Regions from separate parts of the Paenibacillus sp. IHBB 3054 genome, predicted to be linked through region 1. Evidence: riboswitches for the same ligand, from Rfam matches in the RefSeq annotation. Region 1 holds a riboswitch; each other region holds the start of a gene.
What was found. A riboswitch is a leader RNA that binds a small molecule or an ion and turns the genes downstream of it on or off. The one in region 1 is predicted to bind thiamine pyrophosphate.
Positions count from the first base shown of each region.

Region 1 (4,502 bases):
ATTATAAATCATTCACTACTGCCTTTCTGGGTAAATTAGGGGAAATGGAAAAAGCTCCAGACTATGCCTCGGCACCAGAACTTGTAGCTGACACTATTTATCAAGCAGCCACAGACGGTACAAGCAAATTCCGTTATGTAGTGGGAGAAGATGCGAAAATGCTCATAAGTATGAAGAAAAATACGGTTGAGGAAGAGTATCTAAGTAATATAGCTCAGCATTTTTCATAAAAAGAGGAAGACGGTTCCCCTAATAAAGGGAATTACATTCTCCTTGAAGAATAAAATGGTAGGAGTCCCGCGGGCGCGCAGCCAAAAGTGAATTGACAGCGCGACACACATAAGCCTATCGAATGGAGAATGACCATGAGAGAAGAGATGATGGATACAGGCTTACCCAGCGAACGAGGAGCACGCACGATGACGGCGATGGTCTATGATGCCTACGGATCGCCAGAAGTCTTACGTATTGAAGAGGTGGATATCCCTGCACCGCAAGACCATGAAGTGTTGATTGAGGTCCACGCTGCCTCTGTGAATTCCTGGGATTGGGATCTCCTCCGCGGCAAACCGTTCATGAACCGCCTTGGCGGGCTCCGTAAACCCCGTTACCGTATTCTTGGTGCAGATATCGCGGGACGGGTCATCGCCGTAGGCGCCAATGCCAAAAGATTCCGACCGGGGGACGAGGTTTTTGGGGACCTTTCCGGTTGCGGCTGGGGAGGATTTGCGGAGTATGTATGTGCCAGTGAGAAAGCCTTGTCACCAAAGCCGGCCGGCCTGAGCTTCGGGCAGGCAGCGGCTATTCCTCAGGCAGCCGTTCTAGCCTTACAGGGTATGCGCGACAAAGGAAAGCTGCGAAAGGGCCATCGGGTTCTGATCAATGGGGGCGGTGGCGGAGTTGGTACGTTTGCGGTTCAATATGCCAAATGGGTCGGAGCGGAAGTGACCTGCGTTGACAGCGCCGAGAAGCTGGATATGCTGCGTACCCTCGGGGCGGATCATGTATTGGATTATGCAAAAGATGACTTCACCACAAGCGGACAACGATACGATTTAATCCTCGATGTCGTCGGCAACCGTTCGGTTGTCGCGATGAAGCGCGCACTAACGTCAGGCGGCACGTATGTCATGGTCGGCGGTTCCTTTTCTTATATCCTCCTGGCTCTGTTGGTTGCACCGCTGTCTGCCTGGTTTGAAAAAAAGAAAATAGCACTTCTAGTCCATAAACCGAACCACGAGGATCAAATGGTTTGGAAGGAGCTTGTCGAAGCAGGCTACGTAGTGCCTGTTATTGATCGGCAATATCCGCTAAGCGGCGCGGCCCATGCCCTTCGTGATCTTGGAGAAGGCCGTGCGAAGGGGAAAATTATCGTGTGCATAAAAAGTCAGCTAAGCTAACAGTGCTCATCCAATATGCAATCGATATTTATTATTTGCCAATTCCTCTATAAGAGCACCGGTTGACAATTGCTGGATTTCTCTGTAACTTAAACATAACTAAATAAGAAACCACTAGGGGAGCCTGAATAGGCTGAGACGGGAAAAATGCATTCCTGGACCCTTGAACCTGATCTGGATCATACCAGCGTAGGAAAGTGGAGTCGGACCTTTATTTCATTGTTGGCGTTAGCCTTTTATGGATATTTGAGCCGCTCCATGTGGAGCGGCTTTTTTGCGCGCACTCTTATTTATTTAAACCTTAAGGAGGAAATAAGATGCCGAATCAAGAGAAGAAACATGAGGTCGATCTGTGTGCTTTTCCGGGAAGTCACAAGGTGTATGTGGAGGGCTCACGGCCTGATATTCAAGTTCCGATGCGCGAGATTACATTAAGCCGAACCTCGGGTACTGCCGGAGAAGCGGAGAATGCTCCTGTCCGTGTCTATGATACAAGCGGGCCTTATACTAATGATGAAGCCTATAGCGATATCCGCAAGGGGTTAACGCCTCACAGGCTTCAGTGGATCGCGGAGCGGGGGGATGCCGAATCTTATGAGGGAAGAGCGGTCAAGCCGGAGGATAACGGAAATCTCACAGAGAAGTCGGCGGCAGAGGTGTTTCCGGGATTGCAGCGGCGTCCCTTGAGAGCTATAGAAGGCCGCAATGTCAGCCAGCTGCATTATGCGCGCAGAGGCCTGATTACGTCGGAAATGGAATTTATCGCAATCCGGGAAAATGTAACCCCTGAGTTTGTTAGAGAGGAAGTAGCCAGCGGCCGTGCGATCATTCCAGCGAATATTAACCATCCGGAGAGTGAACCGATGATTATCGGGCGGAATTTCCTGGTGAAGATCAATGCCAATATCGGGAATTCGGCGGTGTCCTCTTCCATTGATGAAGAAGTAGAGAAGATGAGATGGGCGACCCGCTGGGGAGCGGATAATATTATGGATCTGTCGACGGGCAAAAATATTCATACCACCCGTGAATGGATTATCCGCAACTCTCCGGTACCTATCGGGACAGTGCCTATCTATCAGGCTTTGGAAAAGGTAAACGGCAAGGCCGAGGATTTAACTTGGGAGGTATACCGGGACACCCTGATTGAGCAGGCGGAGCAAGGAGTGGATTATTTCACCATTCACGCCGGGGTACTGCTGCGTTACATCCCATTAACGGCCAAAAGAATGACGGGCATCGTCTCCAGAGGGGGTTCGATTATGGCGGCCTGGTGCCTGGCCCACCATCAGGAGAATTTTCTCTATACACATTTCGAGGATATTTGTGAAATCATGAAGGCTTATGATGTGGCGTTCTCTTTGGGTGACGGGCTGCGGCCAGGCTCCATTGCCGATGCTAATGATGAAGCCCAGTTTGCCGAGCTGGAGACATTGGGTGAATTAACCTCGCTTGCCTGGAAGCATGATGTTCAGGTGATGGTGGAAGGCCCGGGCCATGTACCGATGCATCTGATCAAAGAGAATATGGATAAACAGCTTGAGCTCTGCAATGGCGCTCCTTTTTACACACTGGGTCCGCTGACTACGGATATTGCACCCGGCTATGATCATATCACCTCGGCTATTGGAGCGGCGATGATCGGCTGGTTCGGCACGGCGATGTTGTGTTATGTTACCCCGAAGGAGCATCTAGGATTGCCTAACAAAAATGATGTGCGGGAAGGCGTCATCACCTACAAAATTGCCGCCCATGCAGCCGACTTGGCCAAAGGACACAAGGGCGCGCAGGATCGGGATAACGCACTCTCCAAAGCGCGCTTCGAGTTCCGTTGGCGGGACCAGTTCCATTTGTCACTCGACCCGGAACGGGCACTGGAATATCATGATGAGACCCTTCCGGCGGAAGGGGCCAAAACGGCTCATTTCTGCTCTATGTGTGGACCCAAGTTCTGCAGTATGCGCATTTCTCATGGTATCCGCGATACGGCGAGGTTGCAGGATGGACAAGAAGAACCGGAGCAAGAGATGATTGCCGCAGGGATGCGGGATAAAGCAGAAGAGTTTAAGGAAGGCGGAGGTCTGATCTATAAATAAACCGTCGGTCCGGGACTGTCGCTAATCGCCCTCCTCCCTCTCAATTGACAGTCTCCGGGCGTATACCTATAATGTAAATCAGATTATGAAAGCTGTTTCATTTCTGATAGATAAGTTTGTTTCGGTGAGATGGAACCCCTTAATCAAGCGGGTTTCATTTTGTTTTTTCAGTGTATTCTTGTTCCCAAAAAGGAGAAGCCATGGACACAACGTTCTGCAAAATATTGGTGGTGGACGATGAAATGCTGGTACGGCAGGGGATAATCCATCTGCTGGACTGGGAAGGGGAGGGGTTTCAGATTGCGGGCGAGGCCTCCAACGGAAGAGAGGCTTTTGAATTAATTGAATTACAGCGTCCGCATATCATCCTGACCGATATCGTTATGCCTGTGATGGACGGGGAAGAGCTGATCCGGCTCGTCAAGGGGATGTATCCGGAAATTGAGGTGATCGTGCTCAGCAGCTTCAGTGAGTTCGAATATGTGCGTTCGACCTTCCAAAGCGGGGTTGCCGATTATATCCTGAAGCCCAGACTGGAGGCCGCTTCCCTGCTTGCCGTTCTGAAAAAAACCGCGCAGCGGATTCCGCTGCTTCAGCATGTGGACTGGAGAAGCGACAAGCGGCAATCCGCAGACTATATTCTGGACAAACTGGTTTCCGGATTTCCAGTGGAGTACGACGAGGAAGCGCTGCGGGTAACGTTCCCCTTTCCGGGATTCGTGCTGCTAATTGCTGATACGGGCGACGAACCCGCTGCGAATAGCCGCAAAGAGGAGTGGCTGGAGAACAGCATTCGTTCTCTGTTGCACAGCAGCGGCAGCAGGGTGACCTTCCGCCGGCTGTCTCCGCTGGAGGGGCATGTCCGCCTGTTGTTTAATCTGGAGGAGGCTGGGTATGAGGCGCTCGTCCGTCTTGCAGATCAGGTATTCACCGCGGGCATCCGTGCAAATATGTTCCTGAATCTCGCGGTCAGCCGGGTTTTCACTGAGCTGAGTGAACTGCATAC
Region 1 covers NZ_JBOFBG010000013.1:147,253-151,754, reverse strand. Annotated here, with positions in the region: gene ACQ76X_RS16650 (SDR family oxidoreductase) at 1-230, shown strand, start outside; gene ACQ76X_RS16645 (NAD(P)-dependent alcohol dehydrogenase) at 366-1,400, shown strand; TPP riboswitch at 1,507-1,613, shown strand; gene thiC (phosphomethylpyrimidine synthase ThiC) at 1,718-3,496, shown strand; gene ACQ76X_RS16635 (response regulator transcription factor) at 3,697-4,502, shown strand, end outside.

Region 2 (4,502 bases), on a different contig from region 1:
GTGCTTTTTCCGCAGCCTGAGGGTCCGACAATTGAGACGAATTCCTGCGGCTGCACTGTAAGGGATACGTTGTCCAGCACGCGGGTTTCGCGGCGGCGGTGGGTGAAGGTTTTGGAGATTCCTTTTACCTCAAGTGCAGGCGGTAAGTTCCTGGATTCAGGAATGCCGGCTGCTTCAGTGCCGGATGGCGGGTTATCTGTAATATGCGGCATTGTCGGCCATCCTCCTCTCTAGGAACTTTTGCGCGGTTTCCAGCGCACCAGCCATTTCTCCAGCAGCGCGATAAGTGCGAACAGCACAAGACTGAGCAGCACGATGATGGCAATGGCGACGAATACGCGGTCTGTGCGGTAAGCGGATTTTTGCAGCAGCATGTAGTAGCCGATGCCCTTGTCAGCTCCGATCCATTCCGCGACAACGGCACCCATTACAGCATAGGTGGCCGAAATTTTAAGCCCCGAGAACAGGGCGGGCAGGGAGCCCGGAAGCTCCAGCTTGGTGAAGATCTGCCATTTGTTCGCGCCGGCCATCTTCATATAGTTCAGCATGGTCCGGTCGCTTTGCGTCAGGCCGCCCATGGCTGCGACTGAAACCGGGAAGAAGCAGACAAGTGTAATCAGCACAATCTTCGGCAGCAGCCCGAAGCCGAACCAGATAATCAGCAGCGGCGCGAGCGCAATGGAGGGCACATTTTGACTGAGAATGAGCAGCGGGTAGAGCGCTCTCTTGAGCCAAGGCAGCAGATGCAGCAGCAGGGCAACAATAAGACCCACGCCTGTGCCGATAGGGAAGCCGATCAGGGTAAGGCGCAGCGTAGCCGCTGTATGTGCCCAAATGCCGGAAGCATTGCCCGAGGTTTCCCGGGCGATATCGCTTGGGCTGGGAAGGATCCATGACTCGATATGGAACAGGGATACGGAAACCTGCCATAACCCCAGAAAAAAGACGACCGCCACAAGGGGCGGCCAAATCTGTTTCCAATACGATCTCACGGCCGGTATTTCTCCGTCAGCTTGTCCATGCTGATTCCATTCGGGTTATGGGCGATTTTGATCTGGGAGATGACGCTTGGACTGCCTGCTGCAATCAGCGCTTCATGCATCTGGCGCACAACCTCAAGCAGCTCGGTGATTTCGCCCTCCATCGTGGTCTCCAGCGGGTTCACCTGATGTTTTACACCGGATTTCTGAATCACTTCGATGGCTTTGTCCACGTAAGGAATCGAATCCTCGTTGTTCGGAGTTTTGGGAATTACCTGAATGCTTAGCAATGTATTGGCCACAATATATCATTCCTCTCAGTTTAAATGGGTAATCTGCGTACAGCGGAACGAAACGAACATTCAATCACTTCATCCTTAATCAATTAGCTGGCAAAAACTCATTCGTAAATGTGCTTGGAACATCCAGCGGCTGATCGAGCAGCTTCAGGCCATACATCCAGTCGGCGTAATCCTGCCAGACCTCGCTCTTCTGCTCGCCCCAGCGGACGGCATCATCCTTGTATTTCGGGCTGAGCCATTTCTGGCTGGCCAGGACCAGCTTGGGATCCAGCTCGGGAACAGCTTTGGATAGAATGGCTGCGGCTTCCTCCGGCTGATCAATGGCGTATTGATAACCTTTCGAGGTAGCCTTAAGGAAAGCCTTCACCAGCTCCGGATGTTCGGCAATTTCCTTCTCGCTCGTAGTCAGTACCGGCGTGTAGTAATCGAGCTGGGGTGCATAATCCTTGAGGTAGAGCATGTCGAGCGGTTCTCCGCGCAGCTCCGCTTCAATCCCGGTCCAGGCATAGAAGATCCAGGCAAAATCAATGTCGCGTTTCACGGCGGTGAAGAAGTCTGCTTCACCGATGTTCACCAGCTTCACCTTTTTCACATCTCCGCCTTCGGGGTCCATAATGGCTTTCATGGCCGCTTCTTCGGCAGGGGAACCCCAGCCGCCGTAGGTTTTGCCTTCGAAATCCTTAGGTGTCTTAATATTGCGGTCTTTCGGTGCAGCGAACCCGGAGGTATTATGCTGAATGATAGCGGCGATGGACACGAGCGGCACCTTCTGCAGGCGGGCCAGCGTCAGCGCCTCTTGGGCACTGATGCCAAAAGCGGCTTCGCCCGAGGTAACCATCGTGTCGGACCCGGCAGCTCCCGGCTGCACGATTTCAACATCCAGCCCTTCCTCTTCGTAATAGCCCAGCTCTTTTGCCGCATAAAGCCCGGTATGATTTGTATTCGGCGTCCAGTCCAGCGCGACCTTGATCTTGGTCAGCTCCTTAGGAGCGTCCGTTGCTGCCCCGGCAGTGGTTTCAGGAGCGGTGGTGCTGTTTCCGGCAGTGTCTGCCGCATTTCCGCCAGAGTTCCCATTGCTATTGCCACATCCGGCAATGGCAAAGACCAGCATGCAGGTGAGGCTGAGCTTTAATACTTTTGTGACTCCCATTTCTCTTCTTCTCTCCTTCCAGCAACCCTAGTCTTCCAGATTCTGAATAGTCCCATACAAAAAAGGCGCCCCGAGAATCGGGACACCAGTTACTTGCGCAAGGTTGTGCTTGGGCCATAAACGGCCGTAAGCGATTGACGATTCCTACGCTGGCATTATCCAGATCAGGTATAAGGGTCAGTATCTTGTGGGATACAATCTCAGCCGGCCAATTCCAGCACCCCTGGTACTATGAAGTTATAGGTATTGCTGTGTTCTTACGGTGTATTATAGACGCCTGCTCCAAAGTTGTCCAGTAGCAACTCTGCTTTAGCTATCAAGCTTCAGCGGCAGGCGCCACGGCCCTTTGAGCAGAAAATGCGGTTCGGACAGCTTAAAACGCAGCTTATCCTCCCCGGGTTTTGTTTCTAAATGGAGGGTCTTCATCACGCCGTAGGTCTGGTCGGTATTCAGCCAAGAGAACGAGCTGTTGTCCGCCTGCCCCGGATAGCGAATAAGGAAATACTTCAGCGTCCGCAGCTTTGCGGCATTGAAATTCACATTCATATCGACGCTGGCAGCCGTCTCGCCGGTACGTTCAATGCGGGTGAACTCTACCGGAAAGCCCGCGATTTCCGCGCGTGTGTGGAGCATTTCCTCCTGGCCGATATCAGGCAGCGGAATCTCTACTTCTGCAGATACGGCGTCACGATCTGAAACTTCAATATAAGGAATGAAGACCGTATAAGGCCGAGCGCCCGCCCCGGCAGTCTCATGAAACCGGAAGTCGGAAGGATAGGACATGGATTCAGGCTGCTCCAGTGATGCCTTTTCTCCTGCCGCGTTCTCTACATAGAGACCTGACCCAGGCACCAGCGGCTCCAATCCGTAAGAATGGACAGTTAGCCCGGATTCCGCCGTCAGAGTGGGCAACAACTGGACACGGACAAGCCCGCCGCCAAGTTCCACCGGAAAAGCAGTAATCCGCACATCCTGCTGTATATCGCTTGCGCCGAGTTCCCCGAGCTCCTCAGCTGTCTTCGGAGCGGTGAGCTGTAACGGACCAACGGTTGTGCTGCCTAGATGCAGGGTTAGAAGATTATCCTTCTTCAGCTGCAGCGCTTGAGTTGAACTGTAGCTGCCGTACCACTCACTCTCCGAGGACGAACGCATGTAAGAGGTGAAAGTATAGCGGTTGCCGCCGATATCTGCCTCAAATTCGCTGACTTCAGGGACTTTCCGGCCGCGAAGCGTAATGCTCCCGCCAAGCTCTTGCAGGAGAACGGCATCCACGGTCAGACTTCCGTCCCCCACAGCAATGTCATAGGGTTTGCTCAGTACATAGATCAGGTCACCGGGGCTGTTCTCCACAACGGTGCCGAAGCCAGGAAGGAAGCTCAGCGCCTTTCTTAACCCGGCCTGTACCTCAGGAGAGAAAGCGAGCATACCGGCAGCAATTAGTATTACTGCCGCTGCGGCTGCGAAGATATTCCGCCTCCGGGATCTCCGGGCAAAGGAACGGACGGTGTGGACAGCAGCTTCGGGCTCCAGACGGGCAAGTGTACGTGCTTTGATGCGGGCGAGCGAAGCGGCTTCCTCTTCGTCTGCGGGGCGCGGACCTTGGTCAACCTCCGGCAGAACACCTAAGGCAAGCTCTGCATCGCTGAAGCTCATAGAATCAATCATCCCGAACAGGCGCTGTTCCTCAATTTTAATGTCTTTGGCCATGTTGCGCCTCCTTTCCCTGACTCTCAGACAGGCCTAGCTTCTGCTTGAGCAGCGTCCGGCAACGGTATAAGCGGCTCTCGACAGCCTTTTTACTGAGACTGAAGGTTTGCGCTAGCTGATCAAGGCTCTCATAAAGGAAATATCTGCGCAGAAACAGGCTGCGGTCCGGTTCGCCCATCTGCTGCACGCAGCCGATCAATTCCCTGGCCGTCTCGCGGGAAAGAACTTCCTGTTCGGCGGAAATCTCATTCCGTGCAGCTCCGGCAGCATCTGCTTCTCCGGTTCCGCCCCGGCGCAGCAGCTTGCGCCTCAGATCCAGCGCTTTGTATTTGGCCAGCAGGAACAGCCAGGTGCGGAAGGAGG
Region 2 covers NZ_JBOFBG010000006.1:120,739-125,240, reverse strand. Annotated here, with positions in the region: gene ACQ76X_RS09760 (ABC transporter ATP-binding protein) at 1-212, opposite strand, end outside; gene ACQ76X_RS09755 (ABC transporter permease) at 231-992, opposite strand; gene ACQ76X_RS09750 (thiamine-binding protein) at 989-1,282, opposite strand; gene ACQ76X_RS09745 (ABC transporter substrate-binding protein) at 1,362-2,432, opposite strand; TPP riboswitch at 2,557-2,667, opposite strand; gene ACQ76X_RS09740 (hypothetical protein) at 2,742-4,139, opposite strand; gene ACQ76X_RS09735 (sigma-70 family RNA polymerase sigma factor) at 4,123-4,502, opposite strand, start outside.
Region 2: another riboswitch for thiamine pyrophosphate. It lies ahead of ACQ76X_RS09745 (ABC transporter substrate-binding protein); the one in region 1 lies ahead of thiC (phosphomethylpyrimidine synthase ThiC).

Region 3 (4,502 bases), on a different contig from region 1:
ATGCGCGAGAACCGTGACGTATCCGCAGAGACAGGCAAAATCCGTACCTTGAGCCTGCTGCTCATGGTGGCGCTGGTGCTGATGGTGTTTTTCATGGTGTACAACAGCATTATTTAAGACTCTCCATTATAGAAAGACTACAGAAAGCCCGCCTCCGGAATGGCATGGAGAGCGGGCTTTTGGGTGCAGACATTACTTCGGGACAAATCTATCGGGTACCACCCAGCCATGCCGCTGTCACAGATTGTAGCAGACAACGCTTTACAGCAGTTCGTTCAGGGAGAAGACATGGCTTTTCTCAAATTCAGCGAGGATTCCCGCCGGAAGCAGGCGTTGAAGCTCGAGCCGGGTACACCATTTATAATCCGAATGCTCTATGGACAGCTGTACCGCATGGTCCGCGCTCCGGCACAAATAGGTGATAATGACAAGCTGCCTTGCAGGATCGGTTAGAAACGAGGTTGCATACAGCAGATTGCCGACAGTAACCGCAAGTCCGGTCTCCTCATAAATCTCCCTTTCCAGAGCTGCCTCCAGGTCTTCTCCGAATTCTATTTTTCCGCCCGCACATTCCCAGGTGCCCGCTCCGACGGAATCTCTTGCCGCACGCCGAACAAGCAGAATCCGGCCTCCATGTACAATAACTCCTTTGACAGCAACGATGATGCTGCGTGTGTGTTTGACCATATTGCGTGCTCTCCCCTCTGTGCAGAGTCTGCATAAATCTGCAACTCCATTGCTGGATTAGTGCTTTCTCTCTAAAGTATAACGCCTTCCCCGGCAAAAACGACTGACATTTTAGTTTGACCGCGCCCAAGGTGTGGTAAGTAACATAACGTAAAGCAAATGAAGAGATGATCTGCAGGTGCATAAACCAGACACCCTGAGCCAACCCTAAAACGATGAGTAACCAACAGGTACACAGCGAAAGGAGAATGGATCATGCCAGACAACACGCAAACCAAAAAAACACTACCTCCGCAGGTGCAGGACCGCCAGCCCGGAATTGAAAGTGAAATGAATCCGCTGCCGGAATTCGAGACTTCAGCCTATAAGGCGGCGGGCAAGCTGCTGGGCAAGGCGGCTCTGATTACAGGAGGAGACAGCGGTATTGGCCGGGCGGTTGCCGTTCATTTTGCCAAGGAGGGTGCGGATGTCGTTATTTCCTACCTCAATGAGCATTCCGATGCCGAAGAGACTAAACGCCAGGTGGAGCAAGAGGGACGGAAGTGCATTCTGATCGCCGGCGATATCGGCGTGGAGGCGTTTTGCCAGGATCTGATCAATAAGACGGTGAAAGGACTCGGCAAGCTGGACATCCTGATTAATAATGCGGCCGAGCAGCATCCGCAGGAGAAGATTGAGGATATTACCTCCGAGCAGCTGGAGCGGACGTTCCGCACGAATATTTTTTCGATGTTCTATTTGACCAAGGCAGCCATGCCTCACCTGAAAAAAGGGTCCACGATCATCAACACGACTTCGATCACAGCCTACCGGGGCAGCCCGCAGCTGCTGGACTATTCGTCCACCAAAGGGGCGATTCTCAGCTTTACCCGTTCGCTGTCGATGAACCTGGCGGACAAAGGCATCCGGGTCAATGCCGTAGCGCCGGGACCGATTTGGACACCGCTTATTCCGTCGACCTTTGACGCGAAGAAAGTCAGTGAGTTCGGCGGCACGCAGCCAATGAAACGCCCGGGACAACCGGAGGAGCTGGCTCCGGCCTATGTGTATCTGGCTTCCGACGATTCATCTTATGTAAGCGGACAGGTAATGCATGTGAACGGCGGCGAGGTCGTAAACGGCTAAATGCGGTTGCTGATTCCATTGCTATGAATAATTAGAGTCTGGAGCGGAACCTTGGGTTCCGCTCTTTTTGATGCAGGCCTCTTTAAAGGATGGCTCTTCAAGGAATAATATGTTAGTATATGAAACGTTAAGCGTAATTGAATATGAATTTGTCACTAGGGGTGCCGCAAGGCTGAGACGAACATACCCGTTCGGACCCTTTGAACCTGATCTGGTTTATACCAGCGTAGGGAAGTGGAGAACGAATAACTGCAGCGGGGCTGAATGGCCCGGTATTCCTGTATATATTCCAGACTGCCTCCTTTACGGGGGCGGTCTTTTTTGTGTTTGCCGGTAATGCAAAAGAACAGGAGAAGGTGAACGTGTTGAAAGAGATACATTTGATCTCGGATGGAAAGCAGAATCCGGTGCAGTTTGTTCAGCTGGCTGCGACTGTGCAATTCATAGTGGATTATATCCATCTCCGGGAAAAGGCAATGTCTGCACGGGAGCTCATGGCTCTGACGGAGCAGCTGATTATAGCGGGGGTTCCGCCTGCCAAGCTGGTGATCAACGACCGGATAGACGTTGCTCTGGCGGCAGGGGCGGGCGGGGTCCAGTTGGCTTGGCACAGCCTGCCGCCTGCCGCAGCGCGCAGCGTAGCACCGGGCCTGCGATTGGGAAGGTCGGTGCATGCCCCGGAGGAGGCGGCCGAATCCGGCCGGCAGGGAGCGGATTTCTGCCTGTTCGGGCATGTGTTTCCCTCGGCCTGCAAGCCGGGGCAGCGGGAACGCGGATTGCAGCAGCTGGCTGAGGCTGTCCGCTGCAGCAGCATTCCGCTGATCGCCATAGGCGGAATTGAGCCGGGCAATGCCGGAAAGGTTCTGGCAACGGGTGCTGCCGGAATTGCCGTAATGTCCGGAATATGCAGTGCGGGAGATCCTGTGGCCGCCGCTACAGCCTACAGATCAGTAGTTCAGGCCGTACCCTAAGCCTGAAGCCATGAACAATGTTCCTGCACCAGTTAAAGGAGGTGAGCAAGCATGAATTTGATCGTGAATGGAAAAGGCGGGGCCTATGAAGAGAGATGCCGGACTATAGCTGATCTGCTGAGCCGGTCCGAGTGGACCGGGAGACTGGTTATCGTGGAGCTGAATGGCGAGATCGTCGGCAAGGACGTTTACGGAGATACGCTGCTGAGCGAAGGTGACCGCGTAGAGCTGGTCCACTTTGTCGGCGGGGGCTAAAGTGCCGGTGCGTGTTGCCGGGTGAAAGAAGCAAGAGGCAAGAGGTAAGACGTAAGAAGCAAGAGGTAAAAGGTAAAAGGTAAGAGGTAAGACGTAAGAAGCAAGAATTAAAGGTAAGACGTAAGACGTAAGACGTAAGAAGCAAGAGTTAAAGGTAAGACGTAAAGGTAAGACGAGGTAAGACGTAAAGGGTAAGACGTAAGAGGTAAGACGTAAGAAGCAAGAGTTAAAGGCAAGACGTAAGACATAAGACGTAAGAGGTAAGACGAAAGACGAAAGAGGTAAGACCAAAACTCGGCGTATCAGCAACAGAGGCTCCGCATTTTAGCGGGCCACTATCTCAGGAGGCGATTTTATGCAAGATCCTTTCGTTATCGGCGGAATCCCTTTATCCAGCAGGCTGTTTATCGGAACCGGGAAATACAGCCGCAATACCCTTATTCCCGAAGTGATTGCACGCTCGGGTTCTCAGGTCATTACGGTGGCTCTGCGCCGGGTTGATCCGGAGAGCAACGACAACATTGTTACTCATATCCCCTCCCATATGACGCTGCTGCCCAATACCTCCGGCGCACGCACAGCCGAAGAAGCGGTACGTATTGCCAGACTGGCCAGGGCGGCAGGGCTGGGCAATTGGGTGAAGATCGAGGTCATTAATGATCAGAAATATTTGCTGCCCGATAATATGGAGACAGTTAAAGCCACGGAAATATTGGCTGCAGAGGGTTTCGTTGTACTTCCGTATATGAGTCCCGATCTTTCCGCAGCTATCCGGCTCAAGGCAGCCGGAGCTGCTGCTGTTATGCCGCTGGGTGCGCCCATCGGCTCGAACCGCGGCCTGCAGACCAAGGAGCTGCTGCGGATTCTGATCGCAGAAGTGGACCTTCCGGTGATTGTTGACGCCGGTATTGGCAGACCTTCCGAGGCTGCTGAGGCAATGGAAATGGGCGCATCCGCCGTGCTGCTGAACACGGCAATTGCTACTGCGCGTGATCCGCTTCTGATGGCGGAGGCATTCCGTGAGGCGGTATCCGCAGGGCGCAAGGCTTATCTGGCCGGACTAGGGCCGGTGGAGGAAGCGGCAACGGCCTCTTCGCCACTAACCGGCTTTTTGTTCTAGCCAAGAGAAGGAAGGGAGGAAGAGCATGAGCTTTTATGATACGCTGACCCGGCTGGAGCAGCTTCCTTACGAGACTTTATGGAAGCAGTATACAGCGGTGGATGTGAAGCGCGCGCTTCGTTTGGAGCATCTGGACGAAGACTGGCTGATGGCACTGCTGTCTCCGGCGGCGGAGCCTTACCTGGAGGAAATGGCGCAGAAAGCGCAAAGATTGACACGTACGCACTTCGGGCATGTGATGCAGCTGTTTACGCCGATGTATTTGGCCGATTTTTGCGTGAATCATTGCACTTATTGCAGCTTTAGCTCGATTTATGACTTTCCGCGCAAAAAATTGACACTGG
Region 3 covers NZ_JBOFBG010000023.1:28,135-32,636, forward strand. Annotated here, with positions in the region: gene ACQ76X_RS22325 (hypothetical protein) at 1-117, shown strand, start outside; gene ACQ76X_RS22330 (NUDIX hydrolase) at 262-687, opposite strand; gene ACQ76X_RS22335 (SDR family oxidoreductase) at 943-1,812, shown strand; TPP riboswitch at 1,960-2,062, shown strand; gene ACQ76X_RS22340 (thiamine phosphate synthase) at 2,175-2,783, shown strand; gene thiS (sulfur carrier protein ThiS) at 2,835-3,038, shown strand; gene ACQ76X_RS22350 (thiazole synthase) at 3,394-4,158, shown strand; gene thiH (2-iminoacetate synthase ThiH) at 4,184-4,502, shown strand, end outside.
Region 3: another riboswitch for thiamine pyrophosphate. It lies ahead of ACQ76X_RS22340 (thiamine phosphate synthase); the one in region 1 lies ahead of thiC (phosphomethylpyrimidine synthase ThiC).